Regions from separate parts of the Bacillus mojavensis genome, predicted to be linked through region 1. Evidence: riboswitches for the same ligand, from Rfam matches in the RefSeq annotation. Region 1 holds a riboswitch; each other region holds the start of a gene.
The links. A riboswitch is a leader RNA that binds a small molecule or an ion and turns the genes downstream of it on or off. The one in region 1 is predicted to bind S-adenosylmethionine.
Positions count from the first base shown of each region.

Region 1 (3,117 bases):
CAGCCCTGGAAGGCTTAGAGGAAGGCACGCCGGCAGGAAAAAAACGTCCGTCACTTATTGCGGTAACCCAGCTGACAAGCACTTCTGAACAAATGGTGAAGGAGGAGCTGCTCATCAGAAAGCCTCTCATTGACACGGTAGTGCACTACAGCAAACTGGCGGAGAATAGCGGACTAGATGGAGTGGTGTGCTCCGTTCATGAAGCAAAAGCCATTTACGAAGCAGTGTCGCCGTCGTTTCTGACGGTGACCCCGGGTATCCGTATGTCAGCAGACACTGCGAATGATCAAGTGCGTGTCGCAACGCCTTCTATAGCAAGAGAAAAAGGGTCATCAGCCATTGTTGTAGGACGCTCTATTACAAAAGCTGCAAATCCGCTGAAAGCCTATGAAGCTGTCAAACTCGAATGGGAGGGACTCAAACAATGAAACAAATCATCGCAAAACATCTATTAGACATTCAAGCTGTATTTTTACGCCCAAATGATCCGTTTACATGGGCGAGCGGCATTTTATCGCCAATTTACTGTGACAATCGCCTTACCCTTTCTTTCCCAGAGGTAAGAAATGATGTTGTTGCAGGCATCAGCAAGCTTATCCAGGAGCATTTCCCGGAAGCTGAGATGATCGCAGGAACAGCGACAGCAGGTATCCCTCATGCGGCATTGGCGGCTGACCGTTTGAACCTGCCGATGTGTTATGTGAGAAGCAAACCAAAAGCACACGGAAAAGGCAATCAAATTGAGGGTGCCGTTCAAAAAGGCCAAAAAACAGTTGTCATTGAAGATTTAATTTCCACAGGGGGCAGCGTACTCGAAGCTGCAGCAGCTCTAAAAGCCGCTGGCTGTGAAGTGCTTGGTGTAGTATCAATCTTTACGTACGGACTTCCTAAAGCGCAGGAAGCGTTTGCTGAGGCTGATCTTCCATACTACTCGTTAACTGATTATGACACACTGACAGAGGTTGCACTTGAAAATGGAAATATTCATACAGACGACCTGAAGAAGCTGCAAACATGGAAAATGAATCCCGAGTCAAAAGATTGGTTTAAAAATTAAAAAATAAATTGAAGAGCTTTAATGCCTTGCCACGATTGAAAACAGGCCTTTGGGTCTGTTTTTTTATTAATCCTATAAAAAAACTCGGGTTGACTTATGTTAGAATTGTGCTAAAATTTACTACAAATCTGAAAAACTTATCAAGAGCGGCTGAGGGACTGGTCCTATGAAGCCCGGCAACCTGCACAATGTGTAAGGTGCTACTTCCAGCAAAATGTATTCCATTTTGAAAGATAAGGGCTACATGCAGTTCCTGTCTTTCTTTCCGCCGGATTGAAAGTTTTTTATTTTAAGAGGGGCTGTTTACGGAGAAAACAGCAGCCGCATCACATTACAATGGGAAAAGACAACCGGCAGAAAGCTACTGTTTGTTTGTCTCCGAAAGGAGGAAAGAAGAAATGTTAACGTACGATAATTGGGAAGAACCAACGATTACATTTCCAGAGGACGATCCTTATAAAGGGGCGCTGTCAGTTTTAAAATGGGCTTACGGCCATTACGGCAATCAGCTTGTTTATGCCTGCAGTTTCGGAATTGAAGGAATCGTTCTGATTGACTTAATCTATAAAGTGAAAAAAGACGCAGAGATTGTATTTCTCGATACAGGGCTTCATTTTAAAGAAACCTATGAAACGATAGAACGCGTCAAGGAGCGCTACCCCGGCCTTCATATCATCCTGAAGAAACCGAACCTTACTCTTGTGGAACAGGCGGAAGAACACGGTGATAAACTGTGGGAAAGAGAGCCGAATCAATGCTGCTATCTCAGAAAGATCGTTCCTTTAAGAGAGGCGCTTTCCGGCCACCCGGCATGGCTCTCCGGCCTGCGCCGCGATCAAGGGCCAAGCCGTGCCAATACGAATTTCTTAAACAAAGATGAGAAATTCAAATCAGTAAAAGTTTGCCCGCTTATCCATTGGACTTGGAAAGACATCTGGAGATACACTTCTCGAAATGAGCTGGACTACAATCCGCTCCACGACCAAGGGTATCCAAGTATTGGCTGCGCGCCTTGTACGTCACCTGCATTTACTGCAGAGGACTTGCGCTCAGGAAGATGGAACGGTAAGGCGAAAACAGAATGCGGACTGCATGAATAAGGAGCTGCAAAATGGAATTAGCCGCTATTTTATTTAGCTTGTTTTTTGCAGTGAATATTGGCGCAAGCGGCGCTGCAGCTTCAATGGGAGTTGCTTACGGATCTGGGGCCATCAAAAAGAAAACCTACGCTTTGATCATATGCGCCGTTGGTGTGCTGGCCGGGGCTGTCATTGGCGGGGGCGGAGTTTTGAAAACCATCAGCTCTGGGATTATCCCCGAACAGACGATTACACTGACGATTGTTTGCATCATTATCGGGGCTGCTGCGCTGTCGCTATTTACAGCTAATCTGCTCGGCATTCCTTTATCGACAAGTGAAGTGACGGTCGGGGCAGTTGTCGGCGTGGGCGTGGCGTACAAAGTGTTGTTTGTAAACAATCTTCTGATTATTGTTTCATTTTGGATTTTCGTTCCGCTGTTCGCTTTCGGTTTCACATTTTTTGTAGCAAAGCTGTTTCGTTATTTTAAGATTGAAATTACGTCTTCCCGAAAACAAAACGTCCTTGGCATCCTTTTGCTATGCGCTGGTTTTTTTGAAGCGTTCTCTGCGGGCATGAACAATGTGGCGAATGCCGTTGGCCCGTTAGTGGCTGCCGGCGTACTGGATGTAGAGAAAGGAACCCTGTATGGGGGAGCTTTTGTAGCTCTGGGCGCACTGATATTAGGCCGCAGGGTATTAGAAACAAACGGGAAGAAAATTACAAGGTTTTCAAAAGGAGAAGGCATTCTCCTATCCGGAACAGGAGCAGGACTGGTGATTATCAGTTCTATATTTGGAATGCCAGTACCCTTGGCGCAAGTAACGTCATCGTCTATTATCGGAATAGGCATGGCGAAAAACGGCCCAAACGTATTTCATAAACAGGTCGTTCAAACGATGCTGAAAGTATGGATCGTGTCGCCGTTTTTATCTTTATCCATCTCTTATTTGCTTGTCTCTATGTTTTTAAAGGCGGATT
Region 1 covers NZ_CP051464.1:1,633,002-1,636,118, forward strand. Annotated here, with positions in the region: gene pyrF (orotidine-5'-phosphate decarboxylase) at 1-428, shown strand, start outside; gene pyrE (orotate phosphoribosyltransferase) at 425-1,057, shown strand; SAM riboswitch class I at 1,192-1,297, shown strand; gene HC660_RS08475 (phosphoadenylyl-sulfate reductase) at 1,456-2,157, shown strand; gene cysP (sulfate permease) at 2,169-3,117, shown strand, end outside.

Region 2 (3,117 bases), 450 kb from region 1:
TTATGGATAAACTCAGCGTTCCGGCTGCTTGTCAGCGGCATAACGCCGATATAAATCGGAGTCTTCAAATGCTTGGTTTCATTATGAATATCGACAAGCTGCTGCTCCGAATAGACGGGCTGTGAGATAAAATAATCAGCGCCGCAGTCCATTTTTTTCTCCAGCCGTTTTACGGCTTTATCGAGATGGCGGACGTTTGGGTTAAAAGCAGCTGCCACTGAGAAATTGGTTTTCTTTCCGAGCGGTTTTCCGGACAGAGACAGCCCTTCATTGAACTGTTTAATCAGCCTGATTAAATCAAAGGACGTTAAGTCATAGACAGACGTTGCACCCGGGAAATCACCGATTTTAGAAGGATCGCCGGTAATCGCCAGCACATCATGCAGCCCTAATGTGTCGAGTCCCATTAGATGTGACTGGAGGCCGATAATGTTTCGGTCCCGGCACGTAAGATGGACAAGAGACCGCATATCGAGCTGCTGCTTAACAAGGGCGCCGCAGGCAACATTGCTGATCCGCGGGGTTGCCAGTGAGTTATCGGCGAGCGTCAGGGCGTCGATTCCCGCTTCTTTTAATTCAGCAGCGGCGGACAGAAATTTGTCAAAGCTCAATTTCTTCGGCGGGTCCAGCTCAACAATAATGGAGCGCTTTTTCGCAGCGATTTCATCCAACCCCGGCTCTGTCCGTTCGTGCTGGACAGTCACCAATTCCTTTGCCCGAACCTTTACATGCTTTTCCGTAATGGGAGCGAGCCCGCCCACAGCCTCTGCCATGGCCCGGATGTGGTTTGGCGTTGTGCCGCAGCAGCCGCCGATAATCCGCGCGCCTTGCTTGCGGAACTCAGCTGCGCTGTTTTGAAAATACGTATCGTCAGTTTCATATACGAGCCGCCCTTCTTCGAGAGAGGGGAGGCTGCTGTTCGGGTAGACAGATAAAAACACGTCATCAAAAATCGGCACTTCACTGAGCGCTTCAATCATGTGGTAAGGGCCGAGCCGGCAGTTCATGCCGACGATATCGGCACCGAGATCCGCAATCGAGCGCAGCGCATCAGAAAGCGGCGTTCCGTCCTGAAGCACACCCTGCTCATGCATGGATACATTCAGCATAATCGGAAGATCGGTTTCTTTCCGGGCGATTTTCAGCACTTCACGGGCTTCTTCCAAATCATAATACGTTTCTAACAGCAACCCGTCCGGTTCTTCATGCAGCAGTAAATACAGCTGTTCGCGAAAGCTTCGTTTGATTTCGTCAAGGCTGTATGCGTTTTTGTTAAACGTGCGGATGCCTCCCATTGTCCCGAGCACATACGCATCGTCTGCGGAAGCCCGCGCAATTTTTACTGCTTCCTGATTCATTTTTTTGATGTCATCTTCAAGGCCGTGCCTCGATAATTTAATATAATTCGCTCCGTACGTGTTGGTTTGAATGATGTTTGCTCCCGCCTCGACATAAGCTTTATGTATACGCTGAATTTCCTCGGGTTTAGAAATATTAAGCTCCTCAAAGCATCTATCTATTCCGTAGGAGTAAAGCAGCGTGCCCATTGCGCCGTCACCGATTAACACCTGTTTCTTCAAATCTTCTAAAAGTCCCATTGTCTGCCTCCTTTATTCACATTCAGCAAGGAAAAAAGAGAAATAAAAAAAGTCCTCTTAAGAAGAAGACTTTGTCAGTGATATTGTCTCTTCTTATCTTCCAAGCTGTTCGAGCTTGCTGGATTTAGCACCTTGGTCATGGCAAATGCGCCATTACACCGGTTGCTGAAGCTTCGTCGGGCCAGTCCCTCTGCTTCTCTTGATAAGAACGGATATGAAATTTTAATGTTCAGGAGCTGCCAAAAGATGCCTGGCATTTTCCCTTTCTCCAAATTTACCGAAAATAAAGACAATAATCAATAGGAATCAGAAAAATTTATCTGAAATTTATAAATTGAACGTCAATTGGCAGATCGGCACCTCGAACTGCTGCGATAACCTGCTGAAGATCATCCTTGTTTTTTCCAGTGACACGCACTTGATCATCCTGTACCTGAGATTTCACTTTCAGTCCGGAGTTTTTGATGATCGTATTGATTTTTTTTGCGTTGTCTTTGTCAATCCCTTGAACGAGCTTTGCACGCTGGCGCACGGTGCCGCCGGACGCATTCTCAATTTTGGCGTAATCAATATTTTTTGTCGGGACGTTGCGCTTAATCAATTTGCTGACAAGCACATCCTTGAGCTGGCTTAATTTAAATTCATCATCGGAAATAAGAACAAGCTCTTCTTTATCTAATGAAATGTCACTTTTGCTCCCTTTGAAGTCATAGCGTGTGCTGATTTCCTTCAGTGCGATTTGAATCGCGTTTTGCACCTCAGGGAGCTCCACCTTGGATACAATATCAAAAGAACTTTCTTTTGCCATATGAAAACCTCCATAACATTTAACTTATGTGTTGATTATAGTAGAATAAAGAGAAACTTCCAACAGAACAAAGAATCAATTTGTGATGATTGGAAAAAATGTTAACAAGATCCGCAGTGAAATCAGCGGGAAGAGGAAGGACGATAGCATGAGACCAGGGCAGCAGTTAACCTTGAGTATAGATCACGAAACTGACTTCGGTTACTTTTTAACCGATGGAGAAGATACGATTCTCTTACATAACAGTGAAGTGACAGAGGATATAGAAGACAGAGATGAGGTAGAGGTCTTTATATACGTTGACCAGCAGGAACGGCTCGCAGCAACGATGAAAATTCCGGTCATCAGCGCGGATGAATACGGTTGGGTAGAGGTAGTGGACACGGTAGAGGATATGGGCGTATTCGTCGATGTCGGCCTCTCGAAAGACGCGCTTGTCGCAACAGAGCATCTGCCGCCGTATGAAGATGTTTGGCCGCAAAAAGGGGATAAGCTCTACTGTATGCTGAAGGTGACGAATCGGGGGCGCATGTTTGCCAAACCCGCACCGGAGGATATCATCAGCGAGCTGTTTACGGACGCTTCAGACGACCTGATGAATAAAGAGCTGACCGGAACGGTGTACAGGCTGATCGCTTCAGGATCGTTCATCATTACGGATGACGGAATCCGTGGTTTTATTCATTCAACAGAAAGAAAAGAAGAGCCAAG
Region 2 covers NZ_CP051464.1:1,182,725-1,185,841, forward strand. Annotated here, with positions in the region: gene HC660_RS06055 (bifunctional homocysteine S-methyltransferase/methylenetetrahydrofolate reductase) at 1-1,598, opposite strand, end outside; SAM riboswitch class I at 1,689-1,807, opposite strand; gene HC660_RS06060 (YajQ family cyclic di-GMP-binding protein) at 1,915-2,406, opposite strand; partial or broken gene HC660_RS06065 (CvfB family protein) at 2,505-3,117, shown strand, end outside.
Region 2: another riboswitch for S-adenosylmethionine. It lies ahead of HC660_RS06055 (bifunctional homocysteine S-methyltransferase/methylenetetrahydrofolate reductase); the one in region 1 lies ahead of HC660_RS08475 (phosphoadenylyl-sulfate reductase).

Region 3 (3,117 bases), 330 kb from region 1:
GCGCAGTCGGCAGACGGCCTGTTCGGCTGTATACTTCTTCACGATTCGGTATATTTCCCTCCCACTCCCTGCCCCGATTGTCAATGTTCGGCAGACCGAGGAAAGACTCACCATTTTGATCGAGCAGCACGATCCCCTGTCTTTGACTTGTTGAAGTGAGACCAATAATTTCAATATGATGAGAACGAGACATCGCACGTTTAGCCAGATTCATGATTTGATTCCACAGCGCCTGTGGAGAAAAATAGCGGCTGTCCGGATAAAGCGGCTCGGCCGTATATACAATGTCCTCCCGTTCAACCGTTTGAACGCTGCCCGACACACTTACGACTGCAACTCTTGCATTGCCAGTGCCAATGTCAAATACGAGATAACCTTTTTGTTTCGTCATCCTGATGCCCTCCTTTTCTTACACCTCTGCTGTAAGATCGTTTCTGTTATATAAAGTCGGAATATTGAGAGTTTTTTCACCCTTCCACTTTTTAAGCGCTTCGTTCAGAATGGTAACGTGATGATCCTCCACTTCAAATGTTGCCCCTGCTAAATGAGGTGTTGCCAGAACATTAGGCAATGAGATAAATTCATAATCCGATTCCTCTGGAGGCTCGTGATAAAAAACGTCTAATATCGCTCCCCTGATTTTACTTTCTTTCAGTACAGATAAAAGATCCTCTCGGTTCACTACGACAGCTCGTGATGTATTCACGAAAATGGCGCTCTCTTTCATCAAGTCAAAATACGAACGATCAATGAGGCCAAGCGTATCATCTGTACGCGGCAGATGAACAGAAACGATATCACTGTCAGAAAAAACCTTCTCCAGAGAAACTTTTTCATATAGCTGATGATCGTGGTGTACGTATGGATCGTAATACAAAACCTTGCAGTCAAATGCAGTCAACAGTTTTGCGATCCTTTGCCCAACCGCTCCGAATCCCACCATACCCACGGTTTTTCCTGTTATTTCATTACCTTTGAATTTGGCATACGCCTGCAAATAATCGCTGTTCCATTTTCCATCTTGTAGCCATTGATTTGAGGTATTCGTATGACGGAGAAATGAAATTACATTTCCGATAAACATTTCAGCAACAGCTTGTGCGTTTCGCCCAGGCGTATAGAAAACCGGAATGTCTCTGTTTGACGCTGCTGTCACATCAACATTGGAAGGCATCCCCCTGCATACTCCCACGAATGAAAGTGCCGGCATTGATGCGAACACGTTTTCTGTCACTTGATCAAGCTCAGTAATCAACCCCGTCGCATTTGACTCTTGTAATAGCTGAATCAATTCTTCTTCTCTGTATGCCCGGCCGTTTTCTTTCCAAGACTGATAAACAACGGAACCGAACAATTTTTCAAGCTCTTTTCGTCCTTCTTCGTTATACGGTGCTGTAATCAAAACCGTCATGATGCAAAACATCCTTTTCATTGTTATTTTCCACACAAAAAAATCTCTCTCCAAAGATGGAAAGAGATTCATGTATAGGCGCACTCTGCCACAGACAGAAGCCGGTATAAACCTTACTTTCCTATCTTTCAAGCTGACGCTTGCTGGAATTGGCACAATAATGTTGCCGAGGTTTCATAGGGCCAGTCCCTCCACCTCTCTTGATAGAAAATGTTTTGTATGTAATTTTCAGAATTAAGAATACGTTAATCATAAAGAAGACCCAGATTGATGTCAATGTCTTTTTTTCAGAATTGACGTTATCATTCGAAATGTTATAATTCTTACAATATATCTAACTAGGGAGAGGAACTGGGCTATGAAATCGTTTGCCACTCAACAAAACGGCATTTTTAAATCCGTTTGCTCACTGGACTGCCCGGACCAGTGCGGATTACTGGTACATAAAAAAGACGGGAAGATTGTGAAAGTGCAGGGTGATCCTGATCATCCCGTGACAGCCGGAAATATATGCAACAAAGTACGAAATATGGCTGAGCGCATCTATGATGAGAAGCGGCTGACGACTCCGCTGAAACGAATAGGTATGAAGGGCGAGGCAGAGTTTAAACCAATTTCTTGGGAGGAAGCGATTGACACCATCACATCTCGCTGGAAACAGCTGATTGATGAAGAAGGGGCTGAAAGCATACTGCCTTACAGCTTTTACGGCAATATGGGAAAATTAACGGCTGAAGGAATGGACCGCCGCTTCTTTTACCGTCTGGGCTCAAGCCAGCTTGAGCGGACGATTTGCAGCAAAGCCGGTTCAGAAGGCTATAAATATACCATGGGTGTGAGTGCTGGAATCGATCCTGAAGAAACGATTCATACAAAACTGTTTATCTTTTGGGGAATTAACGCAGTCAGCACAAACATGCATCAAATTACAATCGCACAAAAAGCACGGAAAAAAGGCGCAAAAATTGTTGTAATTGATGTGCATAAAAATCAGACAGGGCGTCTCGCAGATTGGTTTATTCCTATAAAACCCGGTACCGACAGCGCGCTTGCCCTTGGAATCATGCACATATTATTTAAAGAAAACCTTTACGATGAAGCGTTTCTATCAGAATATACAGTCGGCTATGAAGAATTGCGCGAGCATGTGAAACAGTATCATCCAGAAAAGGTATCGCTGATCACTGGTGTCAGTACCGACGATATCTATCAGCTGGCAAAAATGTATGGTGAAACCTCCCCTTCCTTTATCAGAATCGGAAACGGCCTTCAGCATCACGACAACGGTGGGATGATTGTTAGAACGATTGCCTGTCTTCCGGCGATTACCGGTCAATGGATGCATACAGGAGGCGGTGCCATCAAGCATAACAGCGGAATTTTAGAATATAACACCAACGCGCTTCAGCGTCCTGATTTACTGAAAGGCCGCACACCGAGATCGTTTAATATGAACCAGCTGGGCAGAGTCCTTCTGGAAACAGACCCTCCTGTTCGCTCCCTCTTTATTTATGGGACGAACCCAGCCGTTGTGGCGCCAGAAGCGAACAAAGTCAGACAAGGCCTCCTGCGGGATGACTTGTTCACCGTGGTTCATGATTTGTTTTTGACAGAAACAGCCAAATATGCGGACATTGTACTGCCTGCTACATCTGCTTTTGAAAATACTGATTTTTACACCTCATACTGGCACCATTACATTCAGC
Region 3 covers NZ_CP051464.1:1,958,536-1,961,652, forward strand. Annotated here, with positions in the region: gene HC660_RS09995 (FGGY-family carbohydrate kinase) at 1-391, opposite strand, end outside; gene HC660_RS10000 (2-hydroxyacid dehydrogenase) at 410-1,483, opposite strand; SAM riboswitch class I at 1,530-1,621, opposite strand; gene HC660_RS10005 (molybdopterin oxidoreductase family protein) at 1,770-3,117, shown strand, end outside.
Region 3: another riboswitch for S-adenosylmethionine. It lies ahead of HC660_RS10000 (2-hydroxyacid dehydrogenase); the one in region 1 lies ahead of HC660_RS08475 (phosphoadenylyl-sulfate reductase).

Region 4 (3,117 bases), 370 kb from region 1:
ATTCTTCCGTCGGCTCTGCTTTAATGTAAATGACATTATTGACAGGCGCAAAAGAACTGTATTTGGTCATTTTGAGAACAATCGGATGAGATTCTTTAGCGATTTCTCTCAATTGTGATACCAATTCACCGGCTTCCTCTTCTGTAAATTCAAATGAAGATCTCAGCGTCAAATGAGGCGGGATCAGGGAATAGCTCGGATCATAGCGCTTTCTGTAAGAGTTCGCGAGATCTTGCAGTTTTTTTGATGGAAATAAAACGATTCCGTATTTCATAGTATGTCCCTCCTGAAAATAAAGTATGTTAGAGCATTTTTTTCAGCGCCGGCGTAATGAGCGGCTGCCAGTATGTCCACTTGTGGTCTCCGTCAAATGGCTCAAAATAATAATCGGAAAGCTTCTCCTCCAAGAGCATTTTCAGCTCCTGATTCGGTTCTGTGAAGTCCAAAATATTGCCGTCTGTCGTATGGACATCTGTTTCTTTTGTTCCGATTTGGTGGTAAAGAGAGAGGTGTTTGATGTCGTCTGACTGTCTCACGGCATCTAATACATGTTGATCAACATAGGGAGACTGCATGATGATATTCCCAAACATATTTGGATAATCAAGCGCTGTCATAAGAGAAACGGTCGCTCCGAGAGAATCACCGATCAGTGTCCGCCCGTAGCCGACTTGGTACGTCGGAAATTCATGATCCGCAAAAGGAACTAGCTCGTGGGCAATAAATCGTTTATATGCCGAAAACTTAGAACCTTCCGGATGATAGGTTTTTCTGCGTTCTTTTACATCCTTGTAAGGAACACCGATAATAATGCTTCGGTCTATTTCTCTTTTAGACAGCAATTCCTCCACTTGTCTGCCGATTCTCCCCAGCCTGAAATAATCGTGGCCGTCCTGCGCGATAATAAGATGATATTTATAAAGAGGGGAGTAGTTTGACGGCAGATAAACGAGTACTGTCATTTCCTCGTTAAGCTCTTTTGAAAAGAGCTTCTTTTCTTGAACTGTGCCGTTTTTCGGTGCCATAATACATTCCTCCAGGACATCACTAGACTTTCTTGCATTTGAAATTATTGTACCATGAATTATTAGAAATTTCTCTCTTTAAACCGTTCGGAACTCGAAGAAAAAAGTATTGAAATAAACTGCAAATTGCGCTAATATAAAACAATCAGAAAATTGAAACCGATATTTCTTATCGTGAGAGGTGGAGGGACTGGCCCTTAGAAACCTCAGCAACCGGCTTGCTTTGCATATGCAAAGCGCCAAGGTGCTAAATCCAGCAAGCGTTTTTTATGCTTGGAAGATAAGAAGAAGCGTTAAACCCCTTCTTCTTATGAAGAAGGGGTTTTTATTATGAAAAGGGAAGGTGTCAGCTATATGTCACAGCACGTTGAAACGAAATTAGCCCAAATCGGAAACCGAAGCGATGAAGTAACAGGAACAGTGAGTCCCCCTATTTATTTATCAACAGCATACCGCCACAGAGGGATCGGTGAATCAACCGGATTTGATTATGTTCGGACAAAAAACCCGACACGCCAGCTTGTTGAGGACGCGATTGCCAGTTTAGAAAATGGAGCGAGAGGGCTTGCTTTCAGTTCGGGAATGGCAGCAATTCAAACGATTATGGCGCTGTTTAAAAGCGGGGATGAACTGATCGTTTCATCGGACTTGTATGGCGGCACGTACCGTCTGTTTGAAAATGAATGGAAAAAATACGGCTTGACCTTTTATTATGATGATTTCAATGATGAGGACTGTTTACGCTCCAAAATTACACCAAATACAAAAGCAGTGTTTGTGGAAACACCGACAAATCCGCTGATGCAGGAGGCGGACATTGAAAAAATCGCTCGGATTTCAAAAGAGCACGATCTTCTGGTGATTGTTGACAACACATTTTATACACCGGTTTTGCAGCGTCCGCTTGAGCTTGGAGCCGACATTGTCATTCACAGCGCAACCAAATATTTAGGCGGGCATAACGATCTGCTTGCAGGGCTTGTCGTTGTCAAGGATGAACAGCTTGGAGAAGAAATGTTTCAGCATCAAAACGCCATCGGCGCCGTCCTGCCTCCGTTTGACTCATGGCTTTTGATGAGAGGAATGAAGACGCTCAGTCTCAGAATGCGCCAGCATCAGGCGAACGCTCAGGAGTTAGCGGCCTTTTTAGAGAAGCAAGAAGAAATCAAGGATGTGCTTTACCCGGGAAAAGGAGGCATGCTGTCCTTCCGTCTGCAAAAAGAAGAATGGGTGAATCCATTTTTAAAAGCACTGAAAACGATTTGCTTTGCGGAAAGCCTCGGCGGGGTGGAGAGCTTTATTACATATCCTGCCACACAGACACACATGGACATTCCTGAAGAGATCCGCATCGCAAACGGCGTCTGCAACCGTTTGCTGCGCTTCTCGGTCGGAATTGAGCATGCCGAAGATTTAAAAGAGGACCTAAAACAGGCGTTATGTCAGGTCAAAGAGGGAGCTGTTTCATATGAGTAATCATAATTGGACGCTGGAGACCCAGCTCGTGCACAATCCATTTAAAACAGACGGCGCAACCGGGGCGGTCAGTGTACCGATCCAGCACGCCTCGACCTTCCACCAATCTTCATTTGAAGCGTTTGGCGCATATGATTACAGCCGCTCAGGCACGCCGACAAGAACAGCACTCGAAGAAACAATTGCCGCACTGGAAGGCGGAACGAGAGGATTTGCTTTCAGTTCAGGCATGGCTGCGATCTCAACAGCATTTTTACTTCTCTCACAGGGCGATCACGTTCTTGTGACAGAAGATGTATACGGCGGAACCTTCCGCATGGTGACAGAGGTTTTGACCCGTTTTGGCATTGAGCACACGTTTGTTGATATGACAGATATCAACGAAGTGGCGCGGAGTATCCAGCCAAACACAAAGGTCATTTACATGGAGACACCGTCAAATCCGACACTTGGGATTACTGATATTAAAGCGGTTGTCCAGCTTGCAAAAGAAAACGGCTGTCTGACCTTTCTGGATAATACATTCATGACACCGGCACTGCAGCGTCCGCTTGATCTCGGCGTGGATATTGTGCTTCATAGTGCAACAAAATTCCTGAGCGGACACAGCGATGTG
Region 4 covers NZ_CP051464.1:1,260,894-1,264,010, forward strand. Annotated here, with positions in the region: gene HC660_RS06505 (YjcG family protein) at 1-274, opposite strand, end outside; gene HC660_RS06510 (esterase family protein) at 303-1,025, opposite strand; SAM riboswitch class I at 1,192-1,312, shown strand; gene metI (cystathionine gamma-synthase/O-acetylhomoserine thiolyase) at 1,380-2,501, shown strand; gene metC (cystathionine beta-lyase) at 2,494-3,117, shown strand, end outside.
Region 4: another riboswitch for S-adenosylmethionine. It lies ahead of metI (cystathionine gamma-synthase/O-acetylhomoserine thiolyase); the one in region 1 lies ahead of HC660_RS08475 (phosphoadenylyl-sulfate reductase).